Regions from separate parts of the Brevibacillus sp. 7WMA2 genome, predicted to be linked through region 1. Evidence: riboswitches for the same ligand, from Rfam matches in the RefSeq annotation. Region 1 holds a riboswitch; each other region holds the start of a gene.

The links. Region 1 has a riboswitch for cobalamin ahead of metE (5-methyltetrahydropteroyltriglutamate--homocysteine S-methyltransferase). Riboswitches for the same ligand answer to the same signal wherever they lie in the genome.
Region 2: linked by a shared signal. The riboswitch ahead of GOP56_RS05975 (DUF4430 domain-containing protein) and the one ahead of metE (5-methyltetrahydropteroyltriglutamate--homocysteine S-methyltransferase) in region 1 are both predicted to bind cobalamin.
Region 3: linked by a shared signal. The riboswitch ahead of nikA (nickel ABC transporter substrate-binding protein) and the one ahead of metE (5-methyltetrahydropteroyltriglutamate--homocysteine S-methyltransferase) in region 1 are both predicted to bind cobalamin.

Annotation. Positions count from the first base shown of each region.
Region 1 is NZ_CP048799.1:1,243,143-1,251,498, forward strand. Features, by position in the region: gene GOP56_RS04795 (FecCD family ABC transporter permease) at 1-391, opposite strand, end outside; gene GOP56_RS04800 (ABC transporter ATP-binding protein) at 828-2,552, opposite strand; gene metE (5-methyltetrahydropteroyltriglutamate--homocysteine S-methyltransferase) at 3,250-5,544, opposite strand; cobalamin riboswitch at 5,710-5,906, opposite strand; gene GOP56_RS04810 (spore coat associated protein CotJA) at 6,185-6,400, shown strand; gene GOP56_RS04815 (spore coat protein CotJB) at 6,403-6,684, shown strand; gene GOP56_RS04820 (manganese catalase family protein) at 6,701-7,270, shown strand; gene GOP56_RS04825 (ABC transporter substrate-binding protein) at 7,508-8,356, shown strand, end outside.
Region 2 is NZ_CP048799.1:1,657,421-1,665,776, forward strand. Features, by position in the region: gene GOP56_RS05960 (BMC domain-containing protein) at 1-77, opposite strand, end outside; gene GOP56_RS05965 (1-propanol dehydrogenase PduQ) at 269-1,408, opposite strand; gene GOP56_RS05970 (ECF transporter S component) at 1,676-2,170, opposite strand; gene GOP56_RS05975 (DUF4430 domain-containing protein) at 2,217-2,612, opposite strand; adenosylcobalamin (AdoCbl) riboswitch at 2,664-2,816, opposite strand; gene GOP56_RS05980 (NAD(P)/FAD-dependent oxidoreductase) at 2,913-4,343, opposite strand; gene GOP56_RS05985 (ABC transporter ATP-binding protein) at 4,599-5,366, shown strand; gene GOP56_RS05990 (queuosine precursor transporter) at 5,993-6,679, shown strand; gene GOP56_RS05995 (class I SAM-dependent methyltransferase) at 6,807-7,616, shown strand; gene GOP56_RS06000 (hypothetical protein) at 7,675-7,818, opposite strand; gene GOP56_RS06005 (sensor histidine kinase) at 7,907-8,356, opposite strand, start outside.
Region 3 is NZ_CP048799.1:1,844,040-1,852,395, reverse strand. Features, by position in the region: gene GOP56_RS06875 (flagellin N-terminal helical domain-containing protein) at 1-253, shown strand, start outside; gene GOP56_RS06870 (MarR family winged helix-turn-helix transcriptional regulator) at 975-1,466, shown strand; gene GOP56_RS06865 (DoxX family protein) at 1,573-1,959, shown strand; gene GOP56_RS06860 (nitroreductase family protein) at 2,209-2,832, shown strand; cobalamin riboswitch at 3,109-3,297, shown strand; gene nikA (nickel ABC transporter substrate-binding protein) at 3,455-5,086, shown strand; gene nikB (nickel ABC transporter permease) at 5,122-6,060, shown strand; gene nikC (nickel ABC transporter permease subunit NikC) at 6,063-6,908, shown strand; gene GOP56_RS06840 (ABC transporter ATP-binding protein) at 6,925-7,893, shown strand; gene nikE (nickel import ATP-binding protein NikE) at 7,911-8,356, shown strand, end outside.

The DNA of each region.
Region 1 (8,356 bases):
TAAAAGAAAAGGCCATCATGCTCATGTTTGACAGACCTGGAAAAAAGGCAAAGGCCAGCGCAATCGCAAACCCCGCTCCATTCGTTATACCCATAATGGACGGGTCCCCTAGGGGATTTCGGGTCATGCCTTGCATAATAGCTCCCGATACAGCCAAAAAAGCCCCCACTAAACCTGCGGCTATTGACCGAGGCAAGCGTAATTCTTGAATAATCTGATGGGAGGTTTGGTCAGGATTAAAAGAAACAATGCTTGACCACACCGTCAAAAAATCAATATCTGCTGCTCCCAAAGAAATAGAAGCCACCATTACAAAAACAAGTGCTATGAACAAACCAATAATCATGATAAGAGCAATTGCGGGTCTAGATTTGTGCTTTAGCTGTTTCATTGCCCCGTCCTGCTCATTTTGTGATTCGTGGGATACCATTACTCTATCATTCCTTTGTAAAATTCATCCTGTTATCTATTGATTTCTATGAATGATCTGTCTGAAAAAAGATGCATCTGCCCCCTTGTCGTATGTATCATGGATTCCTTATAAACAGAAACAAGCCTCTTTTTCAGTACAGTATCCTTGAAAAAGCGCCTCTTGTTACATCAATGATTATCATTCTCAAATGATAGTATCATATCTTCTACTACTTTTACATAGAAAAAATGAGGTCTAATCGAAGACCACAAGCGATTCAGTAATTCTCTTTCAAGCCGAAAAACCACCTTAGAACCAACAACTATAGATTCTTTCTACTAAAAAAAGCATCCCATTTTATCCATTTTATTCGGATATTGTGGAATGCTTTTTTCGTGACACGTAAAAATGACTTTTATTGTACTAATGTAGAAAATTGCGCTTCATGCAATCTACTATAAACTCCTTTTGCCGCAAGTAACTCCTGATGATTTCCTTGCTCTGTAATTCCGTCTTTTGTCACAACCACGATACGATCAGCATTTTTAATCGTTGCTAAACGGTGTGCAATGACAAGTGTCGTTCTTCCTTCAGACAGTTTTTCCAGTGATTTCTGGATCGCTAGCTCTGTCTCTGTATCCAAGGCAGAGGTTGCTTCATCCAAAATAAGGATAGGCGGGTTCTTTAAGAACATACGCGCAATGGCTAAACGTTGCTTCTGCCCACCTGAGAGCATGACACCTCTCTCACCAATAATCGTTTCCAATCCATCCTTTTGAGAGAGAATGAATTCTTCCAATTTAGCATGACGCGCAGCATTCCATATTTCCTCATCGCTAGCTTGTAAGTTTCCATATTTAATATTCTCTCGAAGTGTTCCTGAGAACAAGAAGACATCCTGCTGAACAATCCCAATCTGTTTACGTAAGGATTCTAGCTTCAAATCTCGAATATCCATTCCATCAATGGTAATTTTGCCTGAGGTAACATCATAAAAACGTGGCAATAAACTGCACAGCGTTGTTTTCCCAGCACCGGACGGCCCGACAAAGGCTACAGTTTCACCTGCACGAATGGTTAAATTGATACTGTTTAGGATATTTTCTTTATTTTGATAGCCAAAGGTAACATCGTGATATTCTATGTTTCCTTTTAAATGATCTACAGCGATCGCGTTAGTAGAGTCAGCTATATCTGGAGCAGTATCTAAAAGCTCCACATAGCGCTTGAAGCCAGCAATCCCTTTTGGATAAAGTTCAATAACTGCGTTAATTTTTTCAATAGGTTTAAACAATATATTTGTGAGCAATACAAAACCTACAAATTCACCTGCTGTCAAATGCCCCTTAATGACAAACCAAGTTCCACAAATCAAGACAAATAGTGTCACTAGCCGCATAAGCAGGTAGCTGATAGACATATTCATAGCCATGATTTTGTAAGAGAGCAGCTTGGTCAAACGAAAACGACCATTATTAACAGCAAATTGAGCTTTCTCATATTCCTCATTACCAAATGCTTGTACCACACGAATGCCACCAATGTTATTCTCCACTCTCGCATTAAAATCTGCAATATCGGAAAACATTCTTCGAAAAGCAACCGTCATTTTCTTGTTAAAGAAAACGGTTAGCCAAATCAAAAAAGGAATAACGAGGAATGTGAGCAAGGCTAATTGCCAATTAATATACAACATGACACCAAATGCACCGCAGAGGGTCATGATAGCGATGAACAAATCCTCTGGCCCATGGTGAGCTATCTCTCCAATTTCCATCAAATCATTTGACATGCGAGACATTAAATGTCCTGTCTTGTTATTGTCAAAAAACCGGAATGACAGCTTCTGGATATGATCAAACAACTTTTTCCGCATATCCGTTTCAATATTAATGCCAAGCATATGTCCCCAATATGTGACAACAAAATTAAGGGCTGTGTTTAAAAAATAAATTCCCAACAAAGCAAAGCAAGCCCCAATAATCAGCGACCAATTTTGCCCCGGAAGCAGTTTATCGACAAATTGATTAACTGCCAAAGGAAATACTAATTCTAGTAAGCCTGCAATAATGGCACATGAAAAATCCAAAATAAATAACCCTTTATAAGGGCGATAATAAGAAAAAAACCGGCGTAACACGAATCTATCACTCTTTTCTCTCTTGTCTACTAATGAAAACATTACTGCTAAGTATAAACGATCAAAAACTGAAAGTGAATATCTTTCTCAATTAGAAGTGTAGGTAAAAATTTTTTGCTCTTTTTTGTAAACTTGATACCTTTATTACTCTACTCACACGTTGACGTTACTCTCCAACAAAATGTTAGAAGAAAATGGTTGTATTTTCCACAATTCCAGCTTACATTGTATCCTAGGGATCAAAAAATAACTAGAATGGAGCTAAATCTACGCCCTGACGGTTTTATTGCTTGGAACACTTCTGATGAATCTTCACTCATACCAAATATTGAAAAGACTCTGACTGTCATCATGCTGCCCTAGTTTCTGAGTCTGTAACTATCCATTTTCTTCTATTGTTCCTTGTGTAAGAAAACAACTATCGTTTCCCTTCTTATAGCACATGAATCTTCGTTATAGAACCTTATATAAAATAGAATGGCAGCATTTCAGTGCTTAGGGTATCACCCCATGTAGAAATGCTGCCAATCAACTAACCCGGTTGTTTTTGATCTTTATCTTCTCTGTCCTTTACTTATTTTCAGTATTGTATTGTGATGATTCGTATTGGGGAAACACAGGATCTGTGAAGGTATGTTTTGAATCTCGTACTCTTTTTTCTGGTAAATCCATTTCTCCCCTTCGACTCTAGTAAATCCTAGGGAATAGCTGTTATGGTGTTACGAACTAATCGAGTAGCAGTCACCATATTTTCTAAGGAAGCGATCGTTTCCTTACGCCCTCTTGTTTTTAAACCGCAATCGGGATTAATCCAAAATTGTCTGGGTTCAAGGACCTGTAGAGCATTCTCTATCATTTTTATCATTTCTTCTACAGCTGGAACGCGGGGACTATGAATATCATAGACACCTAGACCAATTCCTTTCAGATAGGAATGATTATGGAAAGCATGGATTAGCTCACCATGGCTGCGTGATGTTTCTATTGAAATAACATCTGCATCCAATTCGCTGATAGAATCGATAAAATCATGAAACTCGCAGTAGCACATATGGGTATGAATTTGGGTCGTGTCTTTTACAGTAGAAGTCGTTAAGCGGAAGGCTTTTACAGCCCATTCTAAATATGCTTCCCATTCCGTTTTCTTTAACGGTAACCCTTCACGTAGTGCTGGTTCATCAACCTGAATCATCGTGATCCCACTAGCTTCTAACGCCTCTACTTCTTTTTGTAAGGCGAGTGCAATTTGATAGGTTACCTGCTGTCTGGAAATATCGTCACGCACAAAGGACCAATTTAAAATTGTGACAGGTCCTGTAATCATTCCCTTGACCGGTTTCGTTGTAAGAGATTGTGCATAGATACTCTCCTTAACTGTCATCGGCTCAATAAACTCTACATCTCCGTAAATAACTGGTGGTTTTACACAACGTGAGCCATAGGATTGCACCCATCCGTTTTTAGTAAAAGCGAATCCACCTAGTTTTTCGCCAAAAAATTCCACCATATCTGTCCGTTCAAATTCCCCATGAACCAACACATCAAGCCCAACCTTCTCTTGTATGTCAATCCATTCCCGGATTTCTGCTTGCAAAAATTGCTCATATTTCTCTGCCGACCATTCCCCCTTCCGCCATTTATTTCTCGCCTGACGAACTTCTGTTGTTTGTGGAAAACTACCAATCGTTGTAGTAGGGAGAATTGGTAACTGTAATTGGTGCTGTTGTTGTTTTCGCCGTTGTTCATAATCAGATGCACGGCCGATCTGATCTAATTGCAAGCTGGCAACAGCCTCATGTATATGTGGGCGATTGCGAGCTACAGAGTTCGCTACCCGTTCTAAAATGGTTTGATTCTCAGCAAAAATCTCTTTAACGCTTTCCTCTCGGTTCTGCAACCAATCTGTAATATGCTTGATTTCAATTAGTTTTTCATCTGCAAACGCCAATGAATCTTTAACTAGTGGATCAAGCTGTGTCTCTTGATTTAGACTGATTGGAACATGAAGTAGACTACTAGATGGCTGAATCCAGATACGGGATGCATCGACATGCTCTTTGATTGTAGCAAGAAGATTTGTCTTTTGAGTCAGATTTGCCCGCCAAATGTTCCTACCATCAATGATGCCCGCCCCAAGTACTTTATCCTGAGGGAAACCATTTGTTGTGATCTGCTCAAGGCTGCGTCCTGCATCATGGACAAAATCTAATCCAATTCCTGCTACAGGTAGCTTAATCACTTCTTTGTAAAATGTAACGGAGCCAAAATAGGTTTGTAGCATGATTTGTAGTTGTGGAACAGCCTCATGAAGCTGTTCATAGATGTAGGAGATCGTCTTCATTTCGTCTTCGGATAATGATGTTACTAGAATGGGCTCATCCATCTGAACCCATTCCACGCCTTCCTGCGCTAATTCTGTTAGAACCTGCACATAAAGAGGAACAAGCTGTAGGATAATCGCCGGTATCTGGAGCCGATCGAACCCTTTGGATAGCTTAATAAAGGTATACGGTCCTATTATGACAGGTTTTCCTTTAATCCCTAGCTCCTCTTTCGCCTCTTTATAAGCAAGAAGCGGTTTATTTTCGGTCAGGACGGGTTTGATGTCCTGAAACTCCGGCACGATGTAGTGATAATTGGTATTAAACCATTTGGTCATTTCGCAAGCAACTGCATGCTGATTTCCTCGTGCCATTGCAAAATAGGTGGACAAAGGTACTACCCCACCAGCATATTCATAGCGTTTTGGAACATATCCAAACATCACAGCCATATCCAACATGTGATCATACATAGTGAAATCATTGACCGGGATCAGATCAATCCCTATTTCCTTTTGTTTTTGCAGGTGCTGGAGTCTGCTTTGTTGCATTTGGGCAAGAAATTCCTTCTTTTCAATTGTCCCGGCCCAAAATGCTTCTAATCCCTTTTTCCATTCGCGATTTTCCCCAATGCGTGGATATCCTAAATTGCTACTTATTCCTTTATTCATGCTTGTTCGCCCTCCTAAACAGGTTATATTTTCAGTAAAAAACACAACTCAAACAAAAAAGCATCTCTCCCCGTTCAAAAGATGGTTAGAGATGCCCGAACAAGCAGTGAATATACTTGTACAACTGCCACAGCTATCTAACACCTCCCTATCTCCCGTAGGTCACACAGTGTTGTTGAAATAGGCAGGTCTCCTGACTTAAGAATCCACATCAGCACATACCTTCCCAATCCTTCGTTGATCAGTGGTTTTTTTGTACTGACTCCTCTTTTACAGTGGCGGGACCGTGACGGATTTACACCGTGCTTCCCTTTTCATCCTTGACACTCATAGTTCAAAGAACCTATTTCCACATATTTAATTCATCCATATCACCAAGATATATACCTACCCTTTATTCTAGGTATGCTTGCTATCATAATATAACTTCACATAAAATTCCATATTTTTATTTAATTCAGTTTCCTATTGTCGCAGGAAACTTCTGCCACTTCCATGGCAAACTGAATTTTGCCCGCCCTTTTTGTCAAATTGCACGAAAAAAGGGGGATTCCTTCTCTTTTTACCTATGTTTTCTGTTCTACTCTCCTTGTCCAGTTGATAAGCATATAAGGACATCTACAGGAAAGGAGGCAATCATATGAGTCGAAATCGAAAGGCATACTTTCCTTTCATCGGTCCATGTGATCCTTGTCCGCCACAACGGATTGTAACTTATGAGACACCACCACAGCTTTACTTAGGATTTCAACCTCCGAATTTACCGCAATTTGATCCATGCAAAGCTCTTTGCTTAGGTACCCTCTGGCCTGCTCTGTATGCGCCTTATGAAAATCCGTACAAGGGAGGCAAATAAAAATGAGCGATCATGATACTTCTACGGATGAACGCCAGCAACAATTTTATGAGCTGCTTCACCAAATTCAGGCGATCGACTTTGTTTTAGTGGAGCTAAACCTGTATCTTGATACACATCCTACTGATATGACTGCTATTAGGCAATTCAACGATATGGCTCAGCAAAGTATGACACTAAAGCGCGAATATGAATCTTTATTCGGACCTCTGATGAATTTTGGCAATAGCTTTTCACAGTACCCTTGGTCGTGGAACGAAGTACCTTGGCCTTGGCAGGTCTAGAAAGGGGGAATTTTGAATGTGGATTTATGAGAAAAAGTTACAGTATCCTGTTCGCGTAAGCAAATGCGACCCGAAAATGGCAAAGTACTTGATGGAACAATACGGTGGAGCTGATGGAGAATTAGCGGCCGCGCTACGTTATATGAATCAGCGCTATACGGTTCCTGATAAGGTCATTGGTCTTTTAAACGATATTTCCACAGAAGAATTTGCCCATCTCGAAATGATTGCAACAATGGTATATAAGCTAACGAAGGACGCTACTCCTGAACAGCTAGAGGAAGCTGGTCTTGGCGCACATTACGCAAGCCATGATAAGGCTTTGTTTTTTCATGATGCGGCCGGTGTGCCTTTCACAGCTACATATTTTCAAGCAAAAGGTGATCCTATTGCAGACTTGTATGAGGATATTGCTGCCGAAGAAAAGGCACGGGCTACTTATCAATGGTTGATTAATATGACTGATGATGTCGATTTAATCGATAGCCTTTCTTTCCTTCGTGAACGTGAAATTGTACATTCTCAACGGTTCCGTGAAGCAGTGGAAATTCTAAAAGCAGATCGGGAACAGAAGAAGATTTTCTAACTACGTAACGAATTAGACACTACAAGTGAATATGAAAGGCTAATTGACCAAATTTCTAGTAAGAGATTTGGTCAAATGTTTTTTTCTACGCGCTATTTTCCTCTACGCTCATGTCCAGCCTTATGTCAAAAAGCTTTTCAAGTGGGAATTGTAGAAATACGATTAATTCATACTTTACAGATCGGAATTATAAGAATATAATGAGTCTACATTTTCCCATTTATAAGGAGGAGCATCATGAGAAGAGCTTTTATACATTCATTCTTCACATTTCTATTAGGAGCTTCCTTATTAGTCGGTTGCAGTAGCGAAGGAGCAGCTCCATCCACCTCTAATACTCCAGCCGATGGTCAGGCAGATACTCAGGCTCAAACACTACGGGTACAGAACGCAGGAGATGCTGTTATCGCTGCTACTGACAAATCGAAATCGCCTCAATCGGCGAAAAATCGAAAAGATACGGTTGTAGTAGCTTTAACTGAACCAGGTGGGGTTTTCAATCCATATTTTTATCACAATGGTTATGACGGTAACGTTACCTCCGTGATGTTTTCTCCACTGGTTGATATTGATAAGAGTGGCAAACCAGTTCCTAAATTGGCAGAAAAATGGGATATTTCCGATGATCAGCTTACGTACACCTTCCATCTACGTAAAAATGTAAAATTTAGCAATGGAGATCCCTTGACTGCTGATGATGTCGCCTTCACCCTCACCCTTTTGCATGATAAAACGTATGACGGAGAAACAGAAATCGCCGAAGCACACATTAAGGGCGGCAAAGCTTATAAAGAAGGAAAAGCAAAAACCATTGAGGGAATTACAGTCATCGACCCACAGACAATAAAGATAACCACTGAGAAAGTAAACGCTCGATCTCTTCTTCTGCTTGGTGGTCACGTGCTGTCCAAAGCTTATTATGGAAAAGGCTATGAACCAGGTAAGCTTGACTATCTGCGTACCTTGCATACAAAACCAGTCGGAGCTGGCCCATATAAATTTGAAAAGTTTATCCCCGGTCAAGAAGTGAGATTCGTAGCCAATGAGTATTATTACGAGGGAAAACCGGCCATTCCGCATTTTATT
Region 2 (8,356 bases), 410 kb from region 1:
ATGATATGAGCTAGTGTGACTTGTTTACCTGGTACATACTCCTGAATGACACGTTGTTTCTCGTTGTTTTGGCTCATAAATCTCATCCCATCTGCTTGAAAAAACATTAAAAACACATAAAGGCCCCTTAAAAAATACACTCGGCAATTTTTAAGGAGCCTCTTCGCTCTCAACTGAAATTCTTAACACGTCATTGTGTTAATTTCACTATATTTGAACTTGTAAACGATGTCAATACTTCATTAGACTAATTTCGACAAAATATTCGCTACTGAAACATTTTGTTCAAAATTCCAATAACATCTTCTTCCGTTGGCACACGTGGATTTGTTTTTGTACATCCATCCTTAAGCGCGCCTTCTGCAATCGCATTTCTCATTTCTTCCAGTTGCTTATACTCTATGCCACAATCCCGCAAATTCGTTGGCATTTTCAATTGTTTTTGCAATTGCTTGATTGCATTAATTAAGCTGCGCACTCCACTTCTCGTATTGCTTGCTGGAAGACCTAAGGTTTTAGCAATAGCTACGTATCTCTTAGCGGTCGCCTGATTTTCACTCTGACCATATCCTGTTCCACAATTCGCATTGAATTCGATGACATGTGGAAGCAGTAAGGAATTCATGCGACCATGAGGAATGTGGAACTTAGCTCCAGCTACATGGGCAATTCCGTGATTGAGGCCTAGTGATGTAACATTAAAGGCCATTCCTGCAAGGCATGAAGCATTGTGCATTTTTTCACGTGCCTCTAAATCATTACCATCCTTGTATGCTCTTACTAAATATTCAAAGACAAGCTTCATCGCCTTTTCCGCAAGAGCATCAGAAATATCATTTGCTTTTGTAGACACAAACGCCTCGATAGCATGCGTCAAAACATCCATTCCCGTATCGGCTGTAATAAAATCAGGGACGCTTTTTACTAGCTCTGGGTCTAAAATAGCTTCTTCTGGCGTCATATCATTCGACACTAGAGGGTACTTAATATTTTTTTGCTGATCACTAATAACAGAAAATGCGGTTACCTCTGATCCTGTTCCACTTGTTGTCGGAATGGCAATGAAAGGAAGGTCTTTTTGATTCGACACTTGTTTCGCAAAATATTTCATTGCTTTCGCTGCATCGATAGCTGAGCCTCCTCCTAGTGCAACAATCGTATCCGTTTCAAACTCACTAAGGGCTTTCATTCCACTTACAACAACCTCGATTGGCGGGTCTGGAACGATATCACTAAAAACCAAGTGCTTATTACTCGCGTCAATCTGGTCAATGACATGCTGAATCATTCCCGATTGAACCATAAAAGGGTCTGTGACAATAAAAATTCGTTTTTCTTTCAGATCCTGCAGGCGATGTAGTGCGCCTTGTCCCATGTAAATATCTGTTTTAAAACTAACCTTATCCATGCTGACACCTCCATTTGGAATAAAAAAAGAGGCTTTTTAGAAGGGAGCATACCCTTTAAAAGCCTCTTTGCTATCTACATAAGTAACACGTCTTTGTGTAACCTGTATTCTGTTTTCTACCAATACTGTACTACTATATTTACCATATAGTCAACTATGTATTGATTGTTATTTTTAAAAACACTATACACGTCTTTGTGTATAAAAACCTTTTGCATCAAAGGTTTGATATGATTCGGCAAGCACTGCATTGTGCCTGTTCAGTTGTCAAGACTTAGCAAAATGTTGATTTATCAATTTGTGCAACAAAGGAAGTAAAAGAGGTGTGAGTACGAAATAAAAAACGAAATTCCCAATTGCATGCATCGTATCATAGGGGACTCCTGCTAGATAATAAGCAAGAAAATAAGTTGAATCATAAAGCGGTACCTGACAAAGAGAGTTAACAAACCCGTAAAGCATTCCTGTAAATCCGGCGTATATGGCCATCACGAACAAGGAAAGCTTTGGAAACACAGGACGTATAAATATACCGGTTACTACGACAATTATACAGTATGCAATGATCTGCGGGATAATCCAAATCCCGATCCCTAGGACCATATTTGACAAAATCATCACAATTATCGCAAGCAACAAACCATATCGAAGTCCCATCAGAATTGTCATAAGAATGACAAATGTTGTCACGGGCTGTACGTTAGGTATGGACGACAGTGCAATCCGACCAGCAACAGACAAGGCAGCTAAGATAGCTAGCAACGTTATGCCTCTTACACTAGATAGGGATGCTTTGTGTATTTGATGGTTAGGAGGCATGTAAATCCCACTTAATGACATCGCCATCTTTGACTTTAAGATCCTTGGCTCCTGTAACCGCTGGTGCTCCGTTCACTTCGTATAACCAATACTTTTTCTCTGCTGGATTTTGCTTCACATCCTCAATTGACGTGATAAATCCATTATCGTCTTCCACTTTAAAATTGGTTTTCATCAACTCATACAAGGTTTGATCCCCTTTGAATTGAATTGTTTTTTCAGCAATTTTGGTTTTGCCCTGATCGCTTGAAACTTCCACAACGATCTTGTTTTCAACCTTTTCTTCTGCTGATGTGTTTTGCGCTACTTCATTATTTGAACAACCCACTACACTTACCAGCGCAAGTGCAATAAGTAAGGCGATTTGACAAACTCTTCTTACCATTTCCGCTCCTTTCTCCATAAAAAAATCTAGTGAGGCGGGAACATCACTAGACTTGGACTAACCACTTTCGCCTCGAAATGGTTAGCCTTTCAGTAGTTTTTAGGTAAAAGACCTGACTTAAGACCGGAAAACAGTCTATCACAGTGGCGGGACCGCGTTGGATTTGCACCAAACTTCCATTACCTAAAACTATTATTATTTACATGAATGAGATGTGACCCATTTGAAAATATTATAGCACAAGAAATGGACTTGACAATCATGCTGTTGTGACAAAATATAGTTGTATTCTTCCATATTTTAAGACAGGTGACGTAAAATTCCCCGAGCAATATGAACGCCGCATGCTCCTGCTTGCGCAAGTCCTCGCGTTAAACCTGCTCCATCGCCGCCTGCATATAAACCACTAATTTCTGTTTCAAAGTGCGGATTCAAATATGGACGTGCTGAATAGAATTTCGCTTCTACTCCATAAAACAGCGTGTGTTCACTTGCAATACCCGGCGTAACATGATCGAGTGCCTCTACCATTTCAATTAAGCTTTTCATTGTATTATATGGTAATACTAGGCCGAGATCACCTGGTACGGCTTCTTTTAACGTTGGCTCAATAAATCCCTCTTTCAGTCGTTTTTCTGTCGAACGCCGCCCACGTTTTATATCGCCAAAGCGCTGTACAATCACGGAGCCGTTAGAAAGATCATTCGCTCGCCTTGACACCTCTTTCGCGTATTCGTTTGGCTTATCAAATGGTTCTGTAAAGACATGAGACACAAGCAGAGCAAAGTTCGTGTTAGGGGACCCCAGCTTCTCATCCTTGTATGCATGCCCGTTAGCCGCCATCACACCGCTGTGATTTTCTACAACAACATGACCGCTTGGGTTAGAACAAAAGCTTCGTACAATTTGATCCGTAGAAGATTTGAACAAGAACTTCCCTTCATATAGATGCTTATTGATTTCTTCCATGACTACATTGGTTGTTTCTACACGAACCCCCACATCTACTTGATTGTTACTTAATCGTAGGCCCTGTTTTTTCAAAATCTCACCGAACCATTGCGAGCCGTCTCGGCCAGGAGCAATAACGATTTTGTTCGCTCGGTACTCCTGACCCTTTTTACAGGTAATTCCGCGAATTTCTTTACCACTTTCCGTTTGCTCAACAATGATATCTTCCACTTCCTGCTTAAAAAGCATTGTAATTTTTGATTCTAGCTCTTCGCAGATACTCTTCAAAATCTCCAAGTTTTGTTCCGTACCTAAATGACGGACATTTGCACGCAGTAGTTTCAGTCCAACTGCTTGCCCCTTACGTTCTATATCACGGACAGCCTCCGTGGTTGGATCGGTTATATTGGGAGTTGCTCCGTGTTTTAAATTAATATCATCAACATATTTAATCAGCTCAAGCACTTCAGAAGGTGCTAAATAATCGGTCATCCAGCCACCGAATTCTGTCGTGATGTTAAATTTTCCATCTGAATAAGCTCCTGCTCCACCAAATCCGTTGGTAATTGAGCAGGCTGGCAAGCAACCACTAAAATCCTTTCGACCTGCTGGAGGCGGACATTTACTAATTTTTTTCTCAAGGATGGGACAGCGACGCGAGTAAATATTATGTCCTTTTTCAATCAACAGGATCTGTAAATCAGGTTTTTTATGGATCAATTCATATGCCGTAAAAATTCCTGCTGGACCAGCTCCGACAATGATAACATCATAATTCATAGATGTTGCCCCCTTGAAAATGTTAGGAAATTACAAGCCTTATTGATTATAACATTCCTTTTTAAATAATCAAGAAACAATCCGAACATTTTTATCTAATATTTATTTTTTGTTCGTATTATTCATTTGTAATTGTTCTTGGGAAAAAGTTTAATGAAACGATATTTCCTTCTTAATCCCTTCATTTCTAGATTGATATATAAGACAGAAAATTAGTACAATGATTAAAAAGACGAAAAAGGAGAGAACCTACTCGTGCATACTGAACCAATTCTTACTTTAAACAAGGTAAGCTGGAACATTCATTCTCAAGAGCATTGGTGTCTACTCGGTCTAAATGGATCAGGTAAATCAACCATCCTCCAGCTTCTAAACGGCTATATATGGCCTACTTCTGGAGAAATTGAGGTTCTTGGGAAAAAGTTCGGTACCTATGACTTGCGACAGTTACGCAAAGAAATCGGCCTTGTCAGTAGTTCTCTGCAACAACAGCTTCGAGGCGGCGATACCGCGCTAGAGATTGTATTATCTGGTAAACACGCTTCTTTAAGCCTTTACGAGCCAAAGCTTCAAGAAGAGATAGAGCAGGCAAAAGCTCTATTAGAACAATTTGGTTGTACTCATTTAGAGCATCGTCCCTATCAGGTTTTGTCACAAGGCGAACGTCAGCGTATTTTATTAGCCCGTACCCTAATGGCATCCCCACGATTGTTGATTTTAGATGAGCCTACAACGGGTCTTGATTTTATAGCACGTGAACAATTATTACTGTACATTGAAACAATAGCGAAACAGCCTAATTCTCCCACCATTATCTACGTCACCCATCATATAGAAGAAATTTTGCCTTGTTTTACTCATACGCTCTTACTCAAGAATGGGAGCATTTTTGATTCTGGTCAGACACAAGACATGCTTGGTCCAGAGCTTTTATCCCGTTTCTTTGAGATCGAGATTCAGCTTGAACACGCTATGGGCCGGCATTGGTTGTTTTGTAAAGAGCCTGTCGGCAAGCGTCCCTGATGAGCTTTATCTATCAAAAAGAAAATTTTATAGGTAAAAACAAAAAGATATCCATATAAGTAAGCAGAACTATATATAGAAGGACAAAAACAAAGGATTGATTTTATGATGTGCGGGATTAAAAACAAAGCATAAACAAAGAGACTTACTGCTTACCATGCACCGGCAAACTATTATGGACAGAATAGAACAGGATTTGTTGAAGGATTCGAATATTTTGTCCGTGTTTTATAGAGGGTCAATTGGCAACCAAAATACCGATCTGTACTCTGACATTGATCTTGGTATCGAGCGGAAGATATGCAGCCCTCCATCTGGTTACAAGCTGAGAATTTGGAGTGGGTCGATGAGATTTTAAATCTGATTCTTTAAACATATTCCATATAGGGCAGCTATTTGCTGCTCTTCTTTGCATTGGGAGAAAGAGAATTCTTTTTACTTGGTTTGTTTTTTCTAAAAAATTTTTTGATTGCTGGTTAAATGATACTCCTCCATCAAAGAATAACTACTGATGTGGAAAAAAGCATTGAACCACTGGGTGAAGCTTGTTACAATGAGTCCTTGTAACAACTTCATACACTCTTCGCGGTTCGAGATCTCCCGCGTTATCAAAACTAGGAGGATACATGTTTAATTTATGGTTTGGGATTGGCTTTGTGCTAGTCAATTTTGTCTTATTCTTATTATGCTATCGTTTTTTTGGCAAAGTAGGCTTATATGCTTGGATTGGATTTGCTACCGTGCTGGCCAACATTCAAGTAGTGAAAATCGTTGAGCTGTTTGGTTTTGCCATGACGCTTGGAAATACGATGTATGCAACTATCTATCTATGCAGTGACCTGCTCAATGAAAAATATGGGCAAGAGCAAGCGAAAAAAGCTGTCTGGTTTGGCTTCTTCACGCTAATTGCCACAACCATTATCATGCAGATGGCCCTTAGATTTGTACCTCATCCAGATGGGCTGGCGAAGCAGGATGCCTTAGCCATGATTTTTGGCATTATGCCTAGACTGGTAATTGCTAGTTTAACGTCATATTTTATTAGTCAGTTTTTAGATGTCCGTATCTATACTTTCTTAAAGAAGATATGTCCGAAACCAAATCAATTATGGATTCGAAATAACGGAAGCACTTTAATTAGCCAATTAGTTGATACCGTACTCTTCTGCACCATTGCTTTTTTAGGGGAACTACCTATGGATACTTGGTTTGACATTTTACTCACAACCTATCTGATTAAATTCGTAGTTTCGGCTGCTTCTACACCGATTTTATATATAGCGCGTAATTTTACGTTTACCAAAGAAAGCTAAGTATTCATTACTAGCTATCCTCTGAAAATCAAAAGTCCGTTTGTACATGAAAATCCATGTTGCAGGCGGACTTTTGATTTAGTTCATATAATGTTATAATTTTCTGATAAAATGAGGAGGTATTAGTATGCTTGGCTTTTATAACCGTTTATCTTCAGAAGTATATGATTTGGATAAACCAATTGGTCATTCCTTTGGTGATGTAGAATTTTATAAACAAAGATTACTCCTACATAAAGGAAAAATCCTTGAACCTGCTGTAGGTACAGGTCGTATACTTATTCCACTCTTGGAAAGTGGTTTACAGGTAGAAGGATATGATAGCTCCCCAGAAATGCTTCGAATCTGTCAGAATAACTGCCAAAAAAAGGGACTATCTCCAACCCTGTTTGAAGCAACGATGGAAACTTATGCATCACCTACCCTGTATCAGGCCATTATTATACCCGCTGGAACATTTTTATTGATTCATGAGAGAGAAGCATCCATCAAAGCCTTACAAAACTTTTATCACAGTCTGGAAAACGGCGGAAAATTAATCATTGATCTTTTTTTACAAACAGAGTTCAGCTTTGGAACGATCTCAACAAGAACATGGACATGTGATAACGCTGATGTGATCACATATCAAGATACTTTGGTTGAGGTAGATTATATTAATCAATATAGTATTTCTTACGGTCGATATGAAAAGTGGCGTAATGGAACTCTAGTAGAAACTGAGCTAGAACGTTTTCCCCTACGTTGGTACGGCGTAGAGGAATTTAGAATGATTCTTGAAAAAATTGGATTTCAGCAGATTATCATTTCAGCTGATTATCAGTTCCAGGCATATCCAACCAACACAACGAAAATCATTACCTTTGAAGCGATTGCTAACAAGGCGGGAAAAGCTGACAAGAATGTTAAAACTGATGCTATCAGCTATGACATGTAACACTTCGTTATTAGGAAAGCGACCGTTCGAATGTTCCCAATCGGACGGTTCTTTGCCTTTACCGTTTCGGCAAGAAGATATGAATCGACCTCATATTTTTCACAATTGATACTATCCTTTTTGTATAATCCGTATCCTGAAAGATCGTTTTATATCCTAGCAACAAAACGATGATAATAACGAAAAAACCCCACTTTTTCATACACAGCTTCCCCTTTCATCCTATAGGATAGGGACAACTGTTTAAAAAATAAGCAGGGTAAATCTAAAATAATTCTTAATTTATTCGGTTAGTCTTTAAAATCTTGGGTCTTTTGATGAAAATTCTGCGGTAAACGCACTTTAAAACATGTTTGGATCACATTACTCTCCACAGAAATAACACCATGATGCTGCTCTACAAGATTCTTCGCAATGAATAACCCCAGACCTGTACTTCCTCCCTGATGGGTTCGTGCCTGGTCACCTGTGTAGAACATTTCAAAGATGTGCGGCAGCTCTTCTGAAGGAATGCAATTTCCATAATTGACTATCTCTACTACCACATCCTCGACATCCAGATAACAACTAATATCTACAAACTGACCATCATTTCCATAACGAATGGCATTGGTCAAGAGATTTTCAAACACCCGCGCAAGCAGTTCCCCATCTCCCCAAATATTTAGCTGCGGCGTTACGTTCAGTCTAGCTTCCAGCTGGTTTTTCTCAAAGGCTGGGTATAGTTCTTCTTTTAATTG
Region 3 (8,356 bases), 600 kb from region 1:
CAACAACGCTCTTAACAAAGTATCCGAAGAGCGCTCTAAACTAGGTGCGAACCAAAACCGTCTAGAGCACACAATTAACAACTTGGGAGCAACTGCTGAGAACTTGACAGCTGCTGAATCTCGTATCCGTGACGTTGATATGGCAAAAGAAATGATGGACTTCACGAAAAACAACATTCTTACTCAAGCAGCTCAAGCAATGCTTGCACAAGCTAACCAACAGCCTCAAGGCGTACTTCAATTACTTCGTTAATCTAACGATGATAATGATAAGAGGAGACCTAACGATTCAGTTAGGTCTTTTCTTTTTGTAAATGGGTGCCTTAAATGATCCAAAGCATACGGGATTCATTTACTATCAAAATACTTTCTACCGTGAACAAGATAATCTTGTAAGCAGTACTTATTACCATCTAAAAGAGTTTAGCGATGTTGTAACAGAGAATGACTATATAAAAAGAACAAAAGAACAAAAGAACAAAAGAACAAAAGAACAAAAGAACAAAAGAACAAAAGAACAAAAGAACTAGGGGAGCTGGAAGACTGGCATTGCTTTTCCTCGCTTGTGGCATTGCCGAGGGTAAGGACACACCTTCTGCTCTTTACTTATGAAGAGCAAGCCATTGCTATGGGCTGAAGAGATACTAGCACTGTGCGATTCAGAAAAGGATTTAAAACCATTATATAGGCTAATGTATGGCCTAAAAAAAGAGGAGATTCTTGTCCAAAAGCTGTTTGTAACCAAAGCTGATAAGGCTTCCAGTTAGTAAAATTTGATTGTGTAGTAATGCAGATATAACCAGATTCAGCCGCCACATTGTTGATTTTCATATTTTTTTAGTTTACTAGTTGACAGCATAAAAAAAATAGGGTATGCTTCATATATCTCAAATTTAAGATATTAAAAAGTGAGACATGTTGAATTATTTTTTGTAAAAGGTAAGATAAAATAATAAAGGAAAGGAGAGAAGAAAATGCAGGACAAACAGGGAAAGCAAACGGACATGATTACGGATGTTAATAAAGCTCAAGAGCAATCTCTCCATTTGTTCGTTGTCTTATCTCGCGCCTTTAACTGGACGTCTGCTCATGTTCAGAAGGATATTCGAGAATATGGATTAAATCCGACTGAATTTGGTGTGCTAGAATTGTTATTTCACAAAGGCAGGCAGCCTCTACAGCAAATTGGAGATAAGATTTTAATCTCTAGCGGAAATATTACTTATGTGGTTGATAAGCTAGAAAAAAAAGGTTATTTGCTTCGTAAGCCCTGTCCGAATGATCGACGCGTGATCTATGCGGAATTAACACAAGCAGGAGAGCAATTTCTCCAAGAGATTTTTCCAAAGCATCGAGAAAAGCTAGCAGAAGCAATGAGTGGACTGTCTCCTGAAGAAAAAGAGATTACCATCACCTTGTTAAAAAAGCTAGGGAAGTCAGCCGAAATGAATTTTGTAGATAAGTAGCTGAAAACAGATGCGATAATAAAAAGAAGCATATTATCCATCTTTCTCATATATCTTTAATTGAAGATACTTAAAACAAAACATATTCCTGAGGAGGAAAAAGAAAATGAATGCAGGACTTTTACTTATTCGATTAGTTGTGGGACTTTTATTTATTGGTCATGGTACACAGAAATTATTTGGATGGTTTGGTGGGCATGGCTTAAAGGGAACAGCGGGTTGGTTAGAATCAATCGGTATGAAACCCGGCTTGTTAATGGCTTTCATGGCAGGAGCCAGTGAAATTGTTGGAGGATTGCTCTTTGCATCTGGTGTGTTTACTTGGGTAGGTGGAGCATTAATCGCTGTTACTATGCTGATCGCTATCTTTACTGTACATGGAAAAAATGGATTGTGGATTACTCAGAACGGTATGGAATACAATCTGGTATTGCTAGCGGTAGCTATCGGCGTTGCGTTGATTGGTCCAGGTGCATATGTTTTATTTGCATAAGTTTTGCCTAAGGACGGACCTGAAAAGAAAGGTATCCAGATTCACGTACTCTATTGTATGATAATGAGGGATAACGTAAAACAATGCCGCTATTTTATAGGTCTAAATAAGTGTGATTAGAAAAGAACTGACAAAGAAAAGCAGAATGAATTCGGTACAAAAAACAAGGGGAGCGAGTAAGTGTAGAGAAAACGCTCTTTCTCCTCCCCTGTAACAATTTCGATACATACATGAAATGAGGGAGTTTACATGAGTGAATTTACAAGCCTAGTGAAAAGTCGACGTTCCGCAAATAATTTCATGGAAGGGGTAGAAATTACCCGACCCGAGCTTGAAGAGATCTTTACTTTGGCTAAATATGCTCCTTCTGCTTTTAATCTTCAGCATACACATTATCTTGTCGTAACGGATCCAGTCTTGAAAGAAAAAATTTATGAATCCTGCAAGCAGTATAAGGTGCATTCAGCTTCAGCGGTCATTTTGGTGTTGGGCAATCGTTACGCTTATCAAGCGGTGGAAAAAATAAACGAGGGAATGCATCATCTCGGAATTTTGAGCAAACAAGAGCTAGATCGTACCGTTGAGACTGTTACAGGGATATATGAGGGTAAGGGTGAATCCTTTATGAAGGAAGATGCCATTCGTAATGCAAGCCTTTCTGCGATGCTATTCATGCTATCTGCGAAAGATAAAGGCTGGGATACGTGTCCGATGATTGGATTTGATCCAGGTGCTATTAAGGAAATTTTAGAAATTCCTGATGGATATGAAACAGTCATGATGATTACTATCGGAAAAGAAAAGCTCTCAAGCCAACGTCCACGCGGCTATCGTAAGCCGAACGGAGAGTTTGTAAGCTACAATGGTATGTGATTTCTATGAAAACATTGCTAAAGCTGTTAATGGGACATGCTGTGGCAATGTTTTTTTACTGTAGAGGAATTGGCGCTTTTTATATATGAGCCTGATCCTAGATGCATCCTCTTAAGCCTTTCTGGACAAAAGTGTTCCATCTTATGAGCAGAATTAAAGAAGGGCTTTAATTTCATATAGCGTAAACTTGGAATAACGAATATAATTTGTTCTAGGTAAACTTTTTGTCCTACTTTCAAAATAAGGATATAAAGTGAATATTTCCAAGGAAAAACTACATATGGTAATGGAATAGGTGTATTTGTTTCATAACGGATACTTAAAAGAGAAGCCGGTGTAAATCCGGCACGGTCCCGCCGCTGTAAGGGGGAGTCTTATGCAAATATGTCACTGGATCATATCTGGGAAGACGCATGGAGATGATGAACCCAAGTCAGAAGACCTGCCTATTCTAGAAATGCTGTTAGACCTACGGGGAGATAGGGAGGTGTTTTGAATGCTAAAAGACCGATGTGATGTGTTCATAAACGATAGGCATTTCTGACCTTTTTAATCTGGTTGGTAATGTTTTTTTGTGTTTTAACATTTTTAGAATAATTAAATTATATAAAAGGTGATAAAAATGTATTTGAAACGGTCTGCATTTATTACTTCTTTTGTTGGACTAGTAGCGCTGCTAACAATCATTATCGCTGGCTGTGGTAACACAACAAAAGAAGGAGAAAATAGAGCAACTCAAGATAGTTCAAAAGTTCTTACGTTTTCCTGGTCTGGAGATATCGGAGACGTAAATCCTCATACCTATTTTCCGAATCAATGGTTCTCACAAGCTATGGTATATGAATCTCTCGTTTACTACGGTGAAGGCGGGGAGCTTAAACCGTGGCTGGCCCAAAGCTGGGATGTATCGAAGGATGGAAAAGAATACGTGTTTCATCTAAGAAAAGATGTTACATTTTCGGATGGATCGCCGTTTAATGCTACAATCGTGAAGAAAAATTTCGATACGGTTTTAGCTAATGCTCCCCAACATGAATGGATGGAATTAATAAATCAAATTAAAAGTACTGAGGTAGTGGACGATTTTACGTTTAAATTAATTTTGAACAAGCCATATTACCCTACTCTTCAGGAGCTTACGTACATCAGACCTTTACGATTTGTAGGAGAAGCTGCCTTTCCTGATAGCCAAAACACATTTAAAGACGGGCTCAAGTCACAGATTGGGACAGGTCCATGGGTACTAAGCGAATATAAGAAAAATGAAAGGGCTGTCTTTACAAGAAACGAGAAGTATTGGGGCGAGAAACCGAAAGTCGATAAGGTGATTGTTAAAGTCATACCTGACGGTGAATCGAGAGTTCTCGCTTTTGAGAAGAAGGACATTGATTTGATTTTTGGGAACGGAGTCATAAGCCAGGATTCGTTCCGGTTTCTGAAGGAATCGGGAAAATATGAAACCAAATTATCAGAACCTACGGCTACAAGGGCGTTACTCTTTAATACGAACAGAGAAGCTCTTAAAGAGCGTAACTTACGTCTAGCTATCCAGCATGCCTTTGATAAGCAGGCTGTCATCGATCATATCTTTTACGGCACAGAAAGAAAAGCTGATACGTTATTTGCACCTACCATTCCATATACGAAGATTGATGTAAAACCGTATGAACACGATGAAGAAAAAGCAAAACAATTGTTGGATGAAGCGGGCTGGAAACAAGTAAATGGCAAACCATTTCGAGAGAAGGCTGGAAAAACGCTACAATTGGAGCTAATGTTTATTAGCTCAGACAACATCCAGAAGGCGATTGCCGAATATACCCAAGGCGAGTTTAGAAAATTAGGGATAGATATGAAGCTGACAAGTAAGGAAGAAGAGGATTTTTGGGCCACAGCCAATGAAGGCAGCTTTGATTTATTATTTACGGCAAGCTGGGGTGTTCCGTTTGATCCACATTCCTACTTATCTGCTATCACAACACCTTCGGAAGGTGGCAGTCCGGATTACAAAGCTCTATCAGGGCTACCAGGCAAGAAAGAATTAGATAAAAAAATCAAGGAAGTATTAGTAAGTACAGACGAAGCACACAGAAAGATGCTTTATACAGATATTTTAACAACATTGCACGAACAGGCTGCTTACTTACCAATATCTTATCAATCTAATATAGCGGTCTATCATAAAAATCTGAGCGGGGTTCATTTCTTGCCTCAAGAATACGAAGTTCCTTTCACTACCATTGATATGAAGTGAAGTGGGGTTATGTAAAAACGGCAAAGGAGTAGTAAATGGGTTGGTTTATTGTTAAACGTCTCACAAGTTTACTGCCAATATTATTGGGAATTTCTCTGATCACTTTTATTCTGCTCCACTTAACCCCTGGGGATCCGGCCGTAGCTTACTTGAGGGCGTCACATATTCCTCCAACAGATGAGGCAGTGGCTTCCCTTCGAGCAGAGCTAGGGCTGGACAAGCCCCTGTATATCCAGTATGTAAATTGGTTAGGAAAAGTGGTTCAATTGGATTTAGGGGTTTCTTATGTGTCGAAGAAATCTATATGGGATGAAATTATTCTCCATTTCTCCCCAACGCTGCAACTTGCATGTGCTTCATTACTCCTGATTGTTTTTATTAGTTTACCTTTAGGAATGATTTCTGCCCTTTACAAGGGAAAATTAATTGATCAGGTTAGCAGGATGCTTGCCTTTGTAAGCGTCTCGATGCCTGCTTTTTGGCTCGGATTTCTATTCATCTATTTTTTATCGGTAAAGTTAGATTTATTTCCCGTATTGGGAAGAGGAACTTTTGCCCATCTAGTGCTTCCGGCCCTGACATTGGCTTTTCCTTATATAGGTACGTACATGCGCTTGCTTCGCACCAGTATGCTAGAAAACTTGAATGAGCCATTTGTCGTGTATGCGAGAGCGCGAGGGCTGCGAGAAAGTCTAATCATTGGTAGACATGTGTTTAAAAAATCCTTATTACCTGTGTTAACTGGACTTGGCATGAGCATTGGAAACATGCTAAGCGGAGCCGTTATTGTTGAGACCGTCTTTGCATGGCCTGGTATGGGCTCCTTGTTTGTCACTTCTATTTTACACCGTGATTATCCGATGATTCAGAGCTGTTTATTGTTTATGGGTGTGATCTTTGTCGTCTGCAATCTCCTTGTGGATATTGCATATGCTTTCCTAGATCCCCGGATAAAATGGGAAGGAGAGCAATAAGCGTGTTGAAAAAATTGAAGCAAAAGCTACTGTCACAAAAGCTACTGTCACAAAAGCTCATGATCATTTGCAGCATGATTATCATCCTCATGATACTCTTAGCACTGTTTGCTCCTTTTTTGTCTCCAAATGATCCGAATCTAGTTGATATCACGCAAAAGCTACAAGGCCCTTCCTCGAAGTTTCCGTTAGGGACAGATCATTTAGGCAGATGTATATGGTCTCGACTGATCTTTGGAACACGAACCTCACTGGGGACAGCTTTTTTTGTCATGGGATTTACCATGCTAATTAGTCTTCCAGTTGGGATTTTTGCAGGCTATAGAGGTGGTTGGGTTGATTATCTGTTCATGCGAATTTGTGATATTTTCATGGCTTTTCCAAGCTTGCTTCTGTCATTAGCTTTGATTGGAATCCTCGGGCCCGGTCTGGGGAATATGATTTTTGCCATGGTGCTTGTCCAATGGGTGTTTTATGCGCGAATCATTCGAGGAATGGTTCTTAGTGTGAAGGAGCAACCCTTTATCTTAGCAGCAAAAGTGTGCGGAACACCAAAGCTGGTCATTGTTCTAAAGCATATCTTACCCACCATTATATCGCAGGTGGTCGTTTTAGCTTTTATGGACATTGGAGGAGTTGTTTTAGCTATTTCTGGTCTCTCATTTCTGGGTCTTGGCATACAGCCGCCAGGAGCGGAGTGGGGAATGATGATCAATGACAGTAAACCGTTTTTTAGAAATAACCCTTCCTTGATGCTGTATCCAGGGATGATGATCTTACTTGTCGTGATCGCTTTCAACCTGTTCGGAGAAGCCTTGAGGGATGCCTTAGACCTAAAAAGAAAATAGAAGGGAGGATCAGAGGATGGCACAGCACCCCATTTTAACTGTTAACAATTTACATATAGTTGTATCAACACCGCATGGGGTGACTCAGACTGTCAATGAGGTAAGCTTTGAAATAGAGGCTGGAAAAGTGTTTGGACTGGTTGGAGAAAGCGGATCAGGTAAAACGATGACATGCCTGTCTTTATTACATCTTTTGCCTGAACAGGCAAAGGTGGTAGAAGGGAGCATCACATTTCGCAATAAAGATTTGCTAACCTGTTCAGAAGAAGAGGTAAGAAAAATACGCGGTAGCGAGATCGCTTTTATTATGCAAAATCCGATGACTGCCTTTAATCCTGTACGTACAATTGGCAGACATTTTATAGAAACACTTAGAACTCATCTGCCTATTACCAAGCGACAAGCACAGAAAATAGCTTTGGAGCATCTGGAAAAAATGGACTTGCCAAATCCAGAGAATGTATTGAAGCAATATCCATTTCAGTTAAGCGGCGGTATGCTCCAGCGTGTGATGATTGCAATCACGATGTCTTTACAGCCCACGATTCTTATCGCGGACGAGCCAACGACAGCCCTCGATGCGACGAATCAACTTCAGATTTTGAGGCAGTTGGATCATATAAGAAAAGAATATAATACAGGTATTTTATTAGTTTCACACGATTTGGGGGTCATTGCTCAGCTAGCTGATGAAGTAGCTGTCATGTATGCTGGCTATATTGTTGAAAAGGCACCGGCATCTACATTATTTAATCGCCCGATGCACCCCTATACCCGTGTCCTGTTACAAGCCAGACTTGGAGTAACGAGCAGGAGGAAGGGGATTAACCGTGTTAGCATGTCACTCCCTAAACAGTTAAATAGAGAGGATATCTGCCCGTTCTTAGACCGATGCGAGAATGCAGACCACATCTGTGCAACGAAAAAGCTTGAATGGAAAGAATATGAACAAGATCATCTGGTACGATGTGTAAAATTACGATAAAGGTGGCTGAATGAAGAGTGAGTCTGCTTACGCTTACAAACATAAAGAAAACATATTCACTAGGAAATTCTGTTTGGAGGAAGGGGAAAACGGTAGAAGCTGTTAAAGATGTCTCTTTCACTCTGGAAGAAGGGATATGTTTAGGACTAGTGGGAGAAAGCGGAGCAGGAAAGAGCACTCTTGGCAAAATTATTTTGGGACTTGAAAAACCTGATCAGGGAGAGGTCTGGTTTCAGGGAAAGGACCTTTATCGTCTAAAAGAAAAAGAATTAAGAGAGGTACGGCGGGATTTACAGGTTGTCTTTCAGGATTGTTATAGCGCTGTAAATCCACGATTAACGATTAGAGAGATTATCGCTGAACCCTTACGAAATTACGAACAACGAACAGATACTCAAGAAAGACAGAAAGTACAGGAGCTTTTGGAGATCGTAGGCTTAGATCCGGAAGATATGGATAAATA